2 regions of the Serratia sp. Sp408 genome follow, and region 1 is predicted to be linked to the other one. Evidence: predicted binding sites of a transcription regulator. Region 1 holds the regulator's gene; the other holds the start of a gene.

The links. Region 1 encodes PurR, which represses purine synthesis genes. Its sites were predicted from a motif close to CANGCAAACGTTTGCNTG; they were not measured.
Region 2: glyA (serine hydroxymethyltransferase) is a predicted target of PurR. The motif match lies at 4,389-4,406, and genes of this name have one in related genera.

Annotation. Positions count from the first base shown of each region.
Region 1 covers NZ_JBXUFT010000001.1:1,194,083-1,201,895, reverse strand. Annotated here, with positions in the region: gene nemA (alkene reductase) at 1-273, shown strand, start outside; gene gloA (lactoylglutathione lyase) at 439-846, shown strand; gene rnt (ribonuclease T) at 922-1,602, shown strand; gene AC2AXP_RS05700 (Grx4 family monothiol glutaredoxin) at 1,666-2,010, opposite strand; gene AC2AXP_RS05695 (C40 family peptidase) at 2,423-3,265, shown strand; gene sodB (superoxide dismutase [Fe]) at 3,486-4,064, shown strand; gene cydH (cytochrome bd-I oxidase subunit CydH) at 4,138-4,227, opposite strand; gene purR (HTH-type transcriptional repressor PurR) at 4,552-5,577, shown strand; gene punR (DNA-binding transcriptional activator PunR) at 5,604-6,524, opposite strand; gene punC (purine nucleoside transporter PunC) at 6,647-7,813, shown strand, end outside.
Region 2 covers NZ_JBXUFT010000006.1:89,899-97,711, forward strand. Annotated here, with positions in the region: gene glrR (two-component system response regulator GlrR) at 1-734, shown strand, start outside; gene AC2AXP_RS17350 (NAD+ synthase) at 799-2,421, shown strand; gene glnB (nitrogen regulatory protein P-II) at 2,578-2,916, shown strand; gene hmpA (NO-inducible flavohemoprotein) at 2,981-4,171, opposite strand; gene glyA (serine hydroxymethyltransferase) at 4,527-5,780, shown strand; gene AC2AXP_RS17370 (3-phenylpropionate MFS transporter) at 5,937-7,091, shown strand; gene csiE (stationary phase inducible protein CsiE) at 7,083-7,813, opposite strand, start outside.

The DNA.
Region 1 (7,813 bases):
TGGGCCGGCGGCAAACCGTATTCCGATGCCTTCCGCGATGCGGTGCGCGCCCGCTTCAAAGGGGTGATCGTCGGTGCCGGTGCCTACAGCGCCGAAAAAGCCGAAACCCTGATCGAAAAAGGCTTTATCGACGCGGTGGCGTTTGGCCGCGCCTACATCGCCAACCCGGATCTGGCGGAACGTCTGCAACAGAACGCGCCGCTGAATGAACCGCAGCCGGAAACCTTCTACGGCGGCGGTGCGCAAGGTTATACCGATTACCCAACGCTGTAAGTGACCACGCGCGTGGTCGGTGAATCTGCCGACCGCGCGCCAATCAATGCGCCACGTCGTTATACCGGCCCCCTCATTGAATTCCCTTATACGACAACGCTATACTGTTTTTTGCTTCACACTATCTGCCGCCAAGCACGGCAAAACCTGCAATCAGAGGAAATTATGCGCTTACTCCATACCATGCTGCGTGTCGGCGATCTGCAACGCTCCATCGACTTCTACACCAAGGTATTAGGCATGCGCTTGCTGCGTACCAGCGAAAATACCGAATACAAATACTCGCTGGCGTTTGTCGGCTATACCGATGAAAGCGAAGGCGCCGTGATTGAACTGACCTATAACTGGGGCGTCGACAGCTACGAAATGGGTAGCGCGTTCGGCCACCTGGCGCTGGGCGTTGATGACGTTGCCGCCACCTGTGACAACATTCGCCACGTCGGCGGCAACGTGACCCGCGAAGCTGGCCCGGTTAAAGGCGGCACCACGGTCATCGCCTTCGTTGAAGATCCAGACGGTTATAAAATCGAGCTGATCGAAAACAAGCACGCCGGTCACGGCCTCGGCAACTGAGTTTCAGGGCGCTTACCGCGCCCTTTTTTATCCAGGAATGATAACCGCCTGCAAGGCGGCACAAAATTTGTCATAATGCGCGCTGCATTCGATGAAGATAAGAAACTGATGGCCGAAAAAAGTGATCTTAACGCCCTGTGTGGTCGTTTTCGTGGGTTTTATCCCGTAGTAATAGATATCGAAACCGCCGGCTTCAACGCCCGCACCGACGCGCTGCTGGAAATAGCCGCCGTCACGCTGAAAATGGACCAGGACGGCTGGCTGCAGCAGGACGAAACGCTGCATTTCCACGTTGAACCGTTCGAAGGCGCCAACCTGCAACCTGAAGCGCTGGCCTTCAACGGTATCGATCCGCATAACCCGCTGCGCGGTGCGGTCAGCGAATACGATGCGCTGCACGCCATTTTCAAGGCTGTGCGCAAGGGCATTAAAGATCAGGGCTGCAACCGGGCGATTATCGTGGCGCACAACGCCAACTTCGATCACAGTTTCCTGATGGCCGCCGCAGAACGCGCCGGATTGAAACGCAATCCGTTCCATCCGTTTGCCACCTTTGATACCGCTGCGCTAAGCGGGCTGGTGCTCGGGCAAACCGTGCTGGCCAAAGCCTGTATCGCCGCCGGCATGGCGTTTGACAGCAGCCAGGCACACTCCGCACTGTACGATACCGAACAAACCGCCCTGCTGTTCTGCGAGCTGGTCAATCGCTGGAAACGCCTCGGCGGCTGGCCGCTGGCCGTCGGCAACGTTGACTGAGCGATAAAAAAACGGGCGGCGTATGTGATATACGCCGCCCGTTGTCATTACAGGAAACCGCCGTTATGGCTGCTGGTCTTCCTGCTCTTTGTATTTTTCTGCCGTTTCCTTGATCAACTGCTGCAACTCACCACGCTGATACATTTCGATGATGATATCGCAACCGCCAACCAGTTCGCCGTCCACCCACAGCTGTGGGAAGGTTGGCCAGTTGGCGTATTTCGGCAGTTCGGCACGGATGTCGGGGTTTTGCAGAATATCAACGTAGGCAAAACGCTCGCCACAGGCAGACAACGCCTGAACGGCCTGAGCGGAGAAGCCGCAGCTTGGCAATTTTGGTGAACCCTTCATGTACAGCAGAATCGGGTTCTCAGCGATTTGTTGCTGAACTTTTTCAATCGTCGTCATTTTATTGCTTCCTCAAGCCATCTCAGGGCTACAACATGCATCACATCCGCTATTGTAGCGGCTGGGCGGCTGGCAAAAAAACGCCATCTTTTGCAAGGACATTCTGCCAGCACCGACCGCGCAGCGTCGGCAACGCCATTTCGATCAAACATACACTCAGAATAACATTTTTAATCTGACCATTTCACTAATATATTTTGCCAAGTGCTGCAGCTTTAATCCCCAGCCAGTCGCGTCGCAGACCATTTTTCATCCATTCGGCAGCGTTTTTTGCGTTGATTAAAAATGCCATTAACGTTTTCTCACAATATGGATTATTATTTATAGGTTCTCCGCTGTTTTATATGGCGTATTTGGGGAATACTGTCATTCTTTCGTAGTTTGTTTCGGGGCCAAGGTTGGTAACGTCAACATGCGTTTAATTATTACGCTCTTTGTGCTGTTGTTTACACAGCTGTTTCTCAATCTGGCGCATGCCGCGCCACAGGCTCGCGTTGCCGCTGAGCAGCGTAAAACCCATGTTAATGAGGCACGCCCGGACGATCGCAAGAAAAAGAAAGCGCTCAAGGCGGCCAAGAAAGCCAAAGTCACTACACCGCAAAAGACGACCGCGTTAAAAACCCGCAAAACATCGACCATAAAAACGGCAAAGAAGACCAGTCGAATTAAATCGTCGCGTAAAACCACGCAGGTTGCCAAAATTCGCGTTACGCCGCCGAAGAAAGGCTATAAAAAAGGTTATGGTCGCCACCGCACTGCGGGTTTGGCCACCACCAAGCGGCTGCGTAACGAAAATCTGCTGCATGATGAAAAACCGCTAAAACTCAGCGCTGCGCATAAAAAACGTTATCAGCACGCCAAACAGACCGCGATGGCCAAACTGATGAACCAGATGGGCAAACCCTACCGCTGGGGCGGTACTTCACCACGCACCGGCTTTGATTGTAGTGGACTGATTTATTACGCCTATAAGGACGTGATGAAAATCAAGATGCCGCGCACCGCCAATGAAATGTTCCACCTGCGGGATGCGGCGCCGATCAAGAAGAACGAACTCGAAAGCGGAGACCTGGTGTTCTTTCGCATAAATAACCGCGGCGCGGCTGACCATGTGGGGGTTTATCTGGGCAACGGCAAATTTATCCAGTCGCCGCGCACCGGGGAGGAAATCCGCATCAGCCAGCTTGATAATGATTACTGGCAAAATCATTACGTCGGTGCCCGCCGCGTGATGACGCCAAAAACCATTCGCTGACGCAACAAGACGATGGCGGCCTCGCCCGGCCGCCATCGTGCCGTTCCCTTCTCTCTTGCCATAACTCTTTTGCCCCGATTTAGCACGCTTTAACTCCTTTTCCTGTCGGGAAATTGCTACCATTAATAACCTCTAAAAAAGAGTGGTTACTGGCGATTCGTTCGCCAAAGTCCCCGGATGGGAACGCCAGATTGGCGCCATATAAAAGAAGGAGAAAGCAATGTCGTTTACACTACCTGCTCTACCGTATGCCAAAGATGCGCTTGAACCGCATATCTCGGCAGAAACGCTGGAATACCACTATGGTAAACATCACAACGCTTATGTGGTTAACCTGAATGCGCTGATCGACGGCAGCGAGTTTCAAGACAAATCATTGGAAGAGATCGTTAAAACCGCCAGCGGCGGCATCTTCAACAACGCCGCGCAGGTGTGGAACCACACCTTTTACTGGCATTGCCTGTCGCCACAGGGCGGCGGTGAGCCAAACGGTAAACTGGCAGAAGCAATCAATCGGGCCTTCGGTAGCTTCGATAAGTTCAAGCAGGCGTTCACACAATCAGCGGTAGGCAATTTTGGCGCCGGCTGGACCTGGCTGGTAAAGAAAAGCGACGGTTCGCTGGCTATCGTTAATACCTCGAATGCAGCCACCCCGCTGACCGGCGAGGACAAGCCGCTGCTGACGGTAGACGTGTGGGAGCACGCTTATTATATCGACTACCGCAATGCGCGGCCGAACTATCTGGAAAACTTCTGGGCGCTGGTGAACTGGGCGTTCGTAGCGGAAAACCTGGCGTAATTGGCCAATACGCGGCAATAAATAAAAAGGCGCAGTTCATATTGAGCTGCGCCTTTATTGATTAAGTCAGGATTCAGTTCAATGCGGCAGTGAAGCTGAAGGCAATAATCATCGCCAATGCACCCAGGGTGGTGAACAAAGACATTTTTAAATCGGTATCCATCAAAAACTCCTTATCAGATAATCTGCGCCAAGCATAAAATCCACAGTATTGGTGCGTCAAATCATTTTCCCACAGTTCCCCAATAAAATCTTGTTATCATTCCACGCTTATAATGTTGATTAGCACTTCCACTTTTGCTCAATATGCGACAAAATTCGCAGTTCACTGCTGCGCACCGGCAATTGAGTCCCTCCAGGTCAAGTGGCTGACGACTTCCACACTAAAAACCAAGTTTTCGTGACTCTGGAGAAGGATCTGCGTAGGCAAACGATTAACAACATGCTTACATGCTAAATACATGTGGGTTTAGGAGTCATTCTTTACATGGCAACGATTAAAGATGTGGCCAAACGCGCGGGCGTTTCCACCACCACCGTTTCGCACGTCATCAATAAGACCCGTTTCGTCGCCGAAGAGACCAAGGCGGCCGTTTGGGCTGCCATTAAAGAGCTGCATTATTCCCCAAGCGCCGTTGCTCGCAGTTTGAAGGTCAATCACACCAAATCCATTGGCCTGCTGGCAACCTCCAGCGAAGCGCCCTATTTCGCTGAAGTGATTGAAGCGGTGGAAAACAGCTGTTACAGCAAGGGCTACACGCTGATTCTGTGCAACTCGCATAACAATCTGGACAAACAGCGCGCCTATCTGGCGATGCTGGCGCAAAAACGCGTCGACGGCCTGCTGGTGATGTGCTCCGAATATCCTGACCAACTGCTCGGCATGCTGGAAGATTATCGCAACATCCCGATGGTGGTGATGGACTGGGGCGCCGCGCGCGGTGACTTCACCGACACCATCATCGACAATGCCTTCGAAGGTGGCTATCTGGCAGGCCGTTATCTGATTGAACGTGGCCACCGCGACATCGGCGCCATTCCCGGGCAACTGTCGCGCAACACCGGCGGCGGCCGTCATCAGGGTTTCCTCAAGGCATTGCAGGAAGCCAATATCGACATCCGTGACCAGTGGATTGTCCAGGGCGACTTCGAGCCGGAGTCCGGTTATAAGGCCATGCACCAGATCCTGTCGCAAAAACAGCGCCCGACCGCCGTGTTCTGCGGCGGCGACATTATGGCCATGGGCGCAATCTGCGCTGCCGACGAGCTCGGGTTGCGCGTGCCGCAGGATATTTCAGTGATCGGTTATGACAATGTACGCAACGCGCGTTACTTCACCCCGGCGCTGACCACTATCCATCAGCCAAAAGAGCGTCTTGGTGAAATGGCATTTACCATGCTGCTGGATCGCATCATCAGCAAACGCGAAGAATCGCAGGTCATTGAAGTACACCCCAAATTGATCGAACGCCGCTCGGTCGCCGACGGCCCGTTCGTCGATTACCGCCGCTAAAGCACCGGCCGGGGGGCGCGATTGCGCTACTCCGGCAATATCACCTCGCTCAACCATTCCTGATTCAGCGTTTCACTGTCGCCGAGATAATCCAGCAACCACGCCATCGCCGGCGACTGCGCGTTCTGCTGCCAGGTCAGGCAACAGGCGCTGGGCGGGAACGGTTCAGGCAGTTGCAACGCCACCAGTTCCCCCTGCTCAATCAACGGCAATACGCGATGTGCCGGCACCATGCCGACGCACAAGCCATCACGCAAACAGTCCACCGCCGATACCCAGTCCGGTACCAGCAACCGCCGTTGGTTATCCAAAGACCAGGTGACGCGCTTGGGCAAGGTGCGTGAGGTGTCCTCCAGCACCAGGGAGGGAAATGGCCGCAGCCGATCGTCATCCAGCGGGCCGGGCAAAACCGCCAGCGGATGGCTGGCGCTGACCACGCACAGCCAGTTCATAAAACCCATGTCGCGAAAGGCAAAGCCGCCACCGGTCGGCACCGCGCGCGTTGCGCCAATTGCCATATCGGCACGCCCGTCCACCAGCGCATCCCACACGCCGTTGAACACTTCCGGCTGTACCCGCAACTCGACGTCCGGGAAATGACGGTAGAAATCCAGCACCAGTTGCCGGCTACGCTGTGGTTTGACGATGATATCGACGGCGATCTTCAACTGGCCGCGCCAGCCGTTGGCCACCTGCTGACACTGACGACGGGTGTCGAGCATTTTTTTGATGACAGCGCGCGATTCCTGAACAAACAATGCGCCGGCAGGCGTCAGCTCCACGTCGCGATGGCGCCGTTCAAACAGCGGCACCGCCAGCCACTGCTCCAACTGACGTACGGTATAACTCACCGCTGACGGCACGCGATGCAGTTCCTGCGCTGCCGCGCTGAAACTGCCGGTACGCGCCACGGCGTCGACCACATCAAGGGAATATTCAGACCACATCGCTTTGCCTTCAATTTTTTTAACAGCAGCTTGCAAATATTACCGTTTCACAAGCAGAGATCCAGCCAGATACACTTGCGACGCTAAAAAAAACCTGCACAACAGCATCAACGAGAAATACCATGCGAAACTTTGGATTTATGTTTTACCTCGCCGGGCTGAGCATGCTCGGCTACCTGGCCACCGATATGTACCTGCCCGCCTTTGGCGCCATGCAGCAAGAATTGCAGATTTCTGCCGGCGCCATCAGCGCCAGCCTCAGTATCTTCCTGGCCGGTTTTGCCTTTGCTCAATTACTCTGGGGGCCACTCTCCGATCGTCTCGGCCGCAAGCCGGTATTGCTGATGGGACTGGCGCTATTTGGCATCGGCTGTCTGGGCATGCTGTGGGCCGATAACGCGATGCAACTGTGGTCATTGCGCTTTATTCAGGCGATCGGCGTCTGTTCCGCTGCGGTCACCTGGCAGGCGATCGTTATCGATCGCTATCGCGAGGGCGCCGCCCATCGCGTGTTCGCTACCATCATGCCGCTGGTGGCGCTGTCGCCAGCGCTGGCGCCGTTGCTCGGAGCCTGGCTGCTGAATCACATGGGCTGGCGCGCCATTTTTGCCGTGCTGCTGGCGATCAGCGCCCTGCTGCTGTTGCCAACGCTGCTGCTCAAAGACAGTTCGCGCCTTGCGCCGGCCGCCGCCAACAACAACGGTATCGGCTTCCTGCAACTGCTGAAGTCGCCGGTGTTTGGCGGTAACGTCATGGTGTTCGCCGCCTGTTCAGCCGGCTTCTTTGCCTGGCTGACCGGCTCGCCATTTATTCTTGGCAACATGGGCTACAGCCCTAATGACATCGGTCTGAGCTACGTGCCGCAGACCCTGGCCTTCCTGCTCGGCGGCTTCGGTTGCCGCACCGCGCTAAACCGCATTAACGGCAACACCTTGCTGCCATGGCTGCTGATAGCGTATGGCATCAGTATGGTGGCGTTGTATCTGGTCGCCACCCTGACCACGCCGACCTTGACCACCCTGCTGATTCCGTTCTGCCTGATGGCATTGGTCAACGGCGCTGTCTACCCGATCGTGGTGGCCAATGCGTTGACGCCGTTCCCGGAAAGCACCGGTAAAGCGGCAGCACTGCAAAACACCTTGCAACTGGGTTTATGCTTTGTTGCCAGTATGCTGGTGTCGGCATTTATCGCACAACCGCTATTGGCGACGGTAACGGTGATGGTGTCTACCGTGGTCTTGGCTGCGATAGGCTATCTGATACAGCGTGGCAAAACGGTCGAGCAACCG
Region 2 (7,813 bases), on a different contig from region 1:
TGGAATCGGAACTGTTTGGTCATGCCAAAGGGGCCTTTACCGGCGCGGTCAGCAGCAGAGAAGGGCTATTCCAGGCGGCGGCCGGCGGCACGCTGTTCCTCGACGAAATCGGCGATATGCCGCTGTCGCTGCAGGTCAAACTGCTGCGGGTGCTGCAGGAGCGCAAGGTACGGCCGCTGGGCAGCAACCGCGATCTGGATATCGACGTACGCATCATTTCCGCCACCCATCGCGATTTACAGAAAGCGATGGCGAAGAATGAATTTCGTGAAGATTTGTACTACCGTCTGAACGTAGTGAACCTGAAAATTCCGGCGTTGAACGAACGTGCCGAGGATATCCCACTGCTGGCCAATCACCTGCTGAGAGAGTCGGCCAAACGACACAAACCGTTCGTGCGCAGTTTCTCTACCGATGCGATGAAACGCCTGATGACCGCCAGTTGGCCGGGCAATGTGCGGCAACTGGTCAACGTGATTGAACAGTGCGTGGCATTGACCTCGGCGCCGGTGATCGGCGAAGCGTTGGTGGAGCAGGCGCTGGAAGGCGAAAACACCGCGTTGCCGACCTTTGTCGAGGCGCGCAACCAGTTTGAATTGCATTACCTGCGCAAGCTATTGCAAATTACCAAGGGCAACGTGACCCAGGCTGCGCGCATGGCAGGCCGCAATCGCACCGAGTTTTATAAGTTGTTATCGCGTCATGAACTTGACGCCAACGATTTTAAAGAATGATGTTTTTTCCTGAACGTGCTTCGGCAGGTTCGCAACACATGACCTGGAAACAGACCATAGAAATATGAGCAGATCACTTTCCATTGCGTTAGCCCAGCTGAATTTGCTGGTGGGCGATATTGAAGGCAACAGCGAGCGCATGTTGCAAATCGTGCAGGAACAGCAGAAGGCGGGAGCCGATCTGGTTATGTTCACCGAACTGGCGCTGTCCGGTTACCCACCGGAAGACCTGCTGTATCGTGACGATTTCTATCAGCGCTGCGACCTGCAGCTTAACCGCCTGCAACAGGCGTCGGGCGAGGTCGCGATCCTGGTCGGCCATCCGTGGCGGGAAGGCGACAAGTTATACAATGCGTTGTCGCTGTTCGCCGACGGCGAGCTGCGGGCGCGTTACTTCAAGCAGCAGTTGCCGAACTATGGCGTGTTTGACGAAAAACGCTATTTCCACGCGGGGCAGGAAAGCTGCGTGGTGGAGCTGAAAGGCTACCGTCTCGGTCTGCTGATTTGTGAAGACCTGTGGTTCCCCGAGCCGATTGACGCGGCGAAAGCCGCCGGCGCTGAAATTGTCCTGTCGATTAACGCCTCGCCTTATAACCGGGAAAAGCCGTATATCCGCAAGACGCTGATGGCCGGCCACTGCCGGCGCACCAATCTGCCGCTGGTGTACCTGAACCAGATCGGCGGGCAGGACGAACTGATTTTCGACGGTTGCTCAAAGGTCTTTGATGCCGCAGGCAATATGACCCACCGCCTGGCAGCGTTTGCCGAACAGGTGACGTTGTTGCAGTTCAACGAGCGTGAAGTGGTGCCAATGACTGCGCCTGCCGCCGAATTGCCGCAGCTGGCGCAAATCTACGAAGCGCTGGTGCTGGCGGTGCGCGACTACGTCAACAAGAACGGTTTCAAAGGCGCGGTACTGGGCCTGTCGGGGGGCATCGATTCGGCCTTGACGCTGGCGATTGCGGTGGATGCGCTGGGTAAGGAAAAAGTGCAGGCGCTGATGATGCCGTTCCGCTATACCGCGGATATCAGCATTGCCGACGCCAAGGAAGAAGCCGAGATACTCGGCGTCGAGTTTGACGTTGTTTCCATCGAGCCGATGTTTGACGCCTTTATGGGCCAATTGGCGCCGATGTTTGCCGGCACCGAACGCGATACCACCGAAGAAAACCTGCAGGCGCGCTGCCGCGGCGTGGTGCTGATGGCATTGTCGAACAAACGGCGCAGCATCGTGCTGACCACCGGCAACAAGAGCGAAATGGCGGTGGGTTACGCCACGCTGTACGGTGATATGGCTGGCGGCTTCGACGTATTGAAGGATGTACCGAAAACCCTGGTGTTCAAGCTATCGGAATACCGTAATACCGTGTCGTATGTGATCCCGCAGCGGGTGATTGATCGTCCGCCGTCCGCCGAGCTGGCGCCGGATCAGGTCGATCAGGACAGCCTGCCGCCTTATGATATTTTAGATGCCATTCTGGAAGGTTACGTCGAACGCGATATGTCGGTGGTCGATCTGGTCGCCGCCGGTTTCGATGAAGCGATCGTGCGCAAAGTGATCCGCCTGGTGGACATCAACGAATACAAGCGTCGTCAGGCCGCCGTCGGGCCGCGCATCACCGCCCGGAACTTCGGCAAGGATCGTCGCTATCCGATCACCTCCGGCTTTGGCCGCAAAAATTGGTAATTGAAGCGCCTATTCACTAGGCGTCATTGTCGCCGTCAGTTTGGGTGCGGGCAGCGCGCAGGGCCACAGCGTACAGGCAGTACGTGAGACGTCCGAGCACTGCCCTGGCGCAAAATGACCAGAAAACAGCCTAGTGGATAGGCGCGAGGAAACGAGATGAAAAAGATCGACGCTATTATCAAGCCGTTCAAACTGGATGACGTGCGTGAAGCGCTGGCTGAAGTCGGCATTACCGGCATGACCGTGACCGAAGTTAAAGGCTTTGGCCGGCAGAAGGGGCATACCGAACTGTATCGCGGCGCGGAATATATGGTCGACTTCCTGCCCAAGGTGAAAATCGAGATTGTGGTGGCCGACGATATTGTCGATACCTGCGTTGAAACCATCATGCAAACTGCGCAGACCGGCAAAATTGGCGACGGCAAGATCTTCGTGTTTGACGTGGCGCGGGTGGTGCGTATCCGTACCGGCGAGCAGGACGAAGAGGCCATTTAAGTCACCCCTTCCGGCATAAAAAAACAGGCCACGTCGGCCCGTTTTTTATTGTATTGCGCGGTAGTTACAGCACCTTGTGCGGGCCGAAGCATTCATAGTGAATGCGCTCGACGTTAACGCCCATTGCCAGTAACTGTTGCGCGACAAATTGCATAAACGCCACCGGGCCGCAGAAGTAGTAATGCATCAACGGGTTATCGAGCGAAGCGCGAACGGTGCCAAGATCCATCAGGCCGCGTGATTGGTAATCACGGCCTTCAACGTCGTTCTCGCTCGGTTGGCTATACCACACATGGCGACTCAGCTTCGGCATCCGTGTTGCAAGGTCGGCAACCTCGTCGGCAAAAGCGTGGACGCGGCCGTTTTCCGCCGCGTGTAGCCAATGTATCTCAGCCTGGTGCTGATTGTTGTACAACGCGTTAAGCATGCCAAGCATCGGCGTTTGGCCAACGCCGCCGGAAATCAGCGCCACCGGCGTCGACGGTGAAACGTCGAGGAAGAAGTCGCCGTGCGGCGGTGCTATCTCAATCACATCGCCTTCTTTTGCCTGCTGATGCAGGAAGTTGGACACGATGCCGTGCTGTTCGCGTTTTACCGCGATGCGATAAAATTCGCCGTTAGGGGCGGCGGTCAGTGAATACTGACGTATTTCCTGGTGTTCAATGCTGTGGTGGTTGATATACACCGCCAGATATTGGCCCGGCTTGAAGTCAACCACGCGGCCACCGTCGACCGGCGCCAGAATAAAACTGCTGATTGCCTCACTCTGTGGCTGTTTTTTCACGATGCGGAAAGCGCGGCGATCGCGCCAGCCGCCGTCTCCGGTAGCACTTTCCTGATAAATCTGGCCTTCACGCTGGATAAATACGTTGGCCAATACGCCGTAAGCCTTACCCCATGCGTCCAGCACTTCCTGTCCCGGGCTGAACATTTCGTCCAGCGTTGCCAACAGATGTGTCCCGACAATCTGATACTGTTCTGGCTGAATGTTGAAGCTGGCGTGTTTTTGCGCAATACGCTCAACCGCAGGCAGCAGCGCCGCCAGATTTTCAATATTGCCGGCATAGGCGCAGATGGCGTCAAACAGCGCCTGGCGCTGATCGCCGTTGCGCTGGTTGCTCATATTGAAGATATCCTTCAGCTCAGGGTTATGGGCGAACATGCGATCGTAGAAATGCGCGGTCAGCTTTGGCCCGGTGGCGGCGAGCAGGGGGATGGTGGACTTTACGGTGGCGATGGTTTGGCTATCCAGCATGGTGGCACTCCTTTGTGCTATGTTCCGATTTTATATAATGATGCATTTTAAATGCATCTTATAAGGTTGCGTCAGGCTTGTAAATACCCGCTTTTTTGTTATGTGTTTGTTAATCACCGATCGGCTTCACAGAACATGAAAAAAACGCATTGGCGGCATGAGGAAATGTCCGTTGAATAACGGGCGCATTTGGTGGATCAAAGCCTTGTCGCAGCTAAAGCCAATCGTTTGCGTAAAAACCTCTGTCAAGACCTATCTTCGACAGGTGAAAACAGTTTACACTGTTGCCCAGAACCCAAACGGGTAGTTATTTGGTGATTTTTTAGTTAGCGGGATTCAAGTCAGGAGAAGCCGGATGTTAAAGCGTGAAATGAACATTGCCGATTACGATGCCGAACTGTGGCGCGCAATGGAGCAAGAAGTGGTGCGTCAGGAAGAGCACATCGAGCTGATTGCCTCTGAGAACTACACCAGCCCGCGCGTCATGCAGGCTCAGGGTTCCCAGTTGACCAACAAATACGCTGAAGGCTACCCGGGCAAGCGTTACTACGGCGGCTGCGAATACGTCGATATCGTTGAACAACTGGCTATTGATCGCGCCAAGCAGCTGTTCGGTGCGGATTATGCCAACGTTCAGCCGCACTCCGGTTCTCAGGCCAACTTTGCTGTCTACACCGCGCTGCTGCAGCCGGGCGACACCATTCTGGGCATGAACCTGGCGCACGGCGGCCACCTGACCCACGGCTCTCCGGTCAACCTGTCCGGCAAACTGTATAACGTCGTGCCTTACGGCATCGACGAAAAAGGCCAAATCGACTATGACGATCTGGCCAAGCAGGCACAGACGCACAAACCGAAGATGATCATCGGCGGTTTCTCCGCCTATTCTGGCGTGGTCGACTGGGCAAAAATGCGTGAAATTGCTGACAGCATCGGCGCTTACCTGTTCGTTGACATGGCGCACGTGGCCGGTCTGATCGCCGCTGGCGTCTACCCGAACCCGGTGCCGCACGCGCATATCGTTACCACCACCACGCACAAGACGCTGGCTGGCCCGCGTGGCGGCCTGATCCTGGCGAAAGGCGGCGACGAAGATCTGTACAAGAAACTGAACTCCGCGGTGTTCCCGGGTGGGCAGGGCGGCCCGCTGATGCACGTGATCGCCGGCAAGGCCGTCGCGCTGAAAGAAGCCATGGAGCCCGAGTTCAAGGTTTACCAGCAGCAGGTGGCCAACAACGCCAAGGCGATGGTCGAAGTGTTCCTGGAGCGCGGCTACAAAGTGGTTTCCGGCGGCACCCACAACCATCTGTTCCTGCTGGATCTGGTGGAGAAAAACCTGACCGGTAAAGAAGCGGACGCAGCCCTCGGCCGCGCCAATATTACCGTTAACAAGAACAGCGTGCCAAACGATCCGAAGAGCCCGTTCGTGACCTCCGGTATTCGTATCGGTACGCCGGCGGTAACCCGTCGCGGCTTCAAGGAAGCGGAAGTTCGCGAGCTGGCGGGTTGGATGTGCGACGTGTTGGACAACATCAACGACGAAGCCACTATCGAACGCACCAAACAGAAAGTCCTGGATATCTGCGCCCGCCTGCCGGTTTACGCATAAGTTCCATTGGGATGAACCAAACCCGCTGCGGCGGGTTTTTTTACGCCGATATCCGGCAAAGTGTGAACTGATCGACACTATGGTTCGGTGGATATGAATCATGATTGCTAGCCGATGTGAGCTCTGTCAAAGTATCGCCCACACACCGGAGGGAACATGGTTTTGCAATCAACGCGTTGGCTGTCTCTCAGCTATTTCACCTATTTCTTTTCTTATGGCATTTTCCTGCCGTTCTGGGGCGTTTGGTTAAAAGGCGAAGGGCTGGAACCCGATACCATCGGCATGTTGCTGGGGGCCGGACTGGTAGCACGTTTTCTTGGCAGTTTACTGATCGCTCCACGGGTTAAAGATCCGTCGAATCTGGTTACCGCATTACGCATCCTGGCGTTGTTGACGCTGGCCTTTGCGGTCGGCTTTTGTTTTGGCAATGGCTGGGGCTGGCTAATGCTGGTGATCGCCGGTTTTAACCTGTTTTTCTCGCCGCTGGTACCGCTGACTGACGCATTAGCCGCCACCTGGCAAAAACAGATTTCCATGGATTATGGGCGAGTGCGCCTATGGGGCTCACTGGCGTTCGTCATTGGTTCGGCGCTCACCGGGCAACTGGTGTCGGCCTGGGGTCATAATGCCATCCTGTTCAGCCTGATTTTCAGCCTGATGGCGATGCTGCTTGGCATGTTGCTCAAACCCAGCGTCATGCCGCAAGGCGAGGCGCGCGCGCATGAGGTGCCTCACCGTTCCTGGCGTGAACTGCTCAGCGAAGGGCCGGTCTGGCGTTTTTTGCTGTGCGTCACCCTGTTGCAGGGGGCGCATGCCGGTTATTACAGTTTTGCCTCCATATACTGGCAGGAAGCCGGCTATTCAGCCTCTGCCATCGGCTACTTCTGGTCGTTGGGGGTGGTGGCAGAAGTGATTATTTTTGCCAGCAGCAATATCCTGTTCCGCCGTTGGAACGCCCGCAATCTGCTGTTGCTGTCTGCCTGCTGCGGCATACTGCGCTGGGGGTTGATGGCCTCGACCACTGAGCTTAGCTGGCTGCTGCTGGTGCAGGTGTTGCACTGTGGCACCTTTACCGTCTGTCATCTGGCGGCGATGCGTTTCATTGCCGCGCGCAAGGGAGCGGAGGTGATCCGGCTGCAAGCGGTTTATTCCGCGCTGGCGATGGGCGGTGGTATTGCGGTGATGACGGTGATTGCCGGTTTCCTGTTCGAACATCTGCAAGCCGGGGTGTTCTGGGTGATGGCGGCGATCGTGGTGCCGGCGTTGTTTATCCGCCCACCGGCCGCCGCGGTCAGCCATTCGCTAAGGTGATTCCAACAATGCGCGGATAGTTTTGCGCTGTCCGCGTTCCAGCGGTAAGACGGTGTGGATTAGCGGTGGTTGCGCCGCATGCGGCAGGGTGGCGTAGGGGGTTATGACCAGCGCCACGCCCTGCGGCGCGCCGGAATCGTGAAACTCGCTTAGCGACAGATACTTGATATTTAACGGTAATAATGTCAATTCGCGGATCTGGTACTCCAGCGCCTCTTCCAACTGCGGATCGTCCAGCGTCAGCAGCAGCACCTGTTTCTCCTGCAATGCGTTGCCTTGCATCAGCCATGCACCGAAGCTGATGGCTACCAGACCGGCCTCCTCGCGCGAAAAATGAATGTCGTATTCCTGTTCGAACGGCGCCATCGCTTCCAGCGTAGTGCGCATCAGGCGTGGGTATTTACGCACCACCTCGTCCAGCAGCATATTGTCGATGCCGATAGCAAACTGACAGCGTTCGACGGCGGGCGCCAGATGGGCAAACAGATGGCTGATCAGATCTTTTTTGCTGCTGAAGTTCATGCCGGAAAGCTGCTGAAAACGCTCCACCATCTGCTCAATGGCGCGCATCAGGCGTAAATCTTCCGCGGAATCGCTGCTTTCGTAACTGTGGTTCTTCAACATGGTAAACAGCAGCACCAGAAAATCCTGCTCGCTGTCATCCGGCGGAGCGGCAGACAGCGCCACCAGCGTCTGTGATAATGCGTTTGCGGCCTGAGATT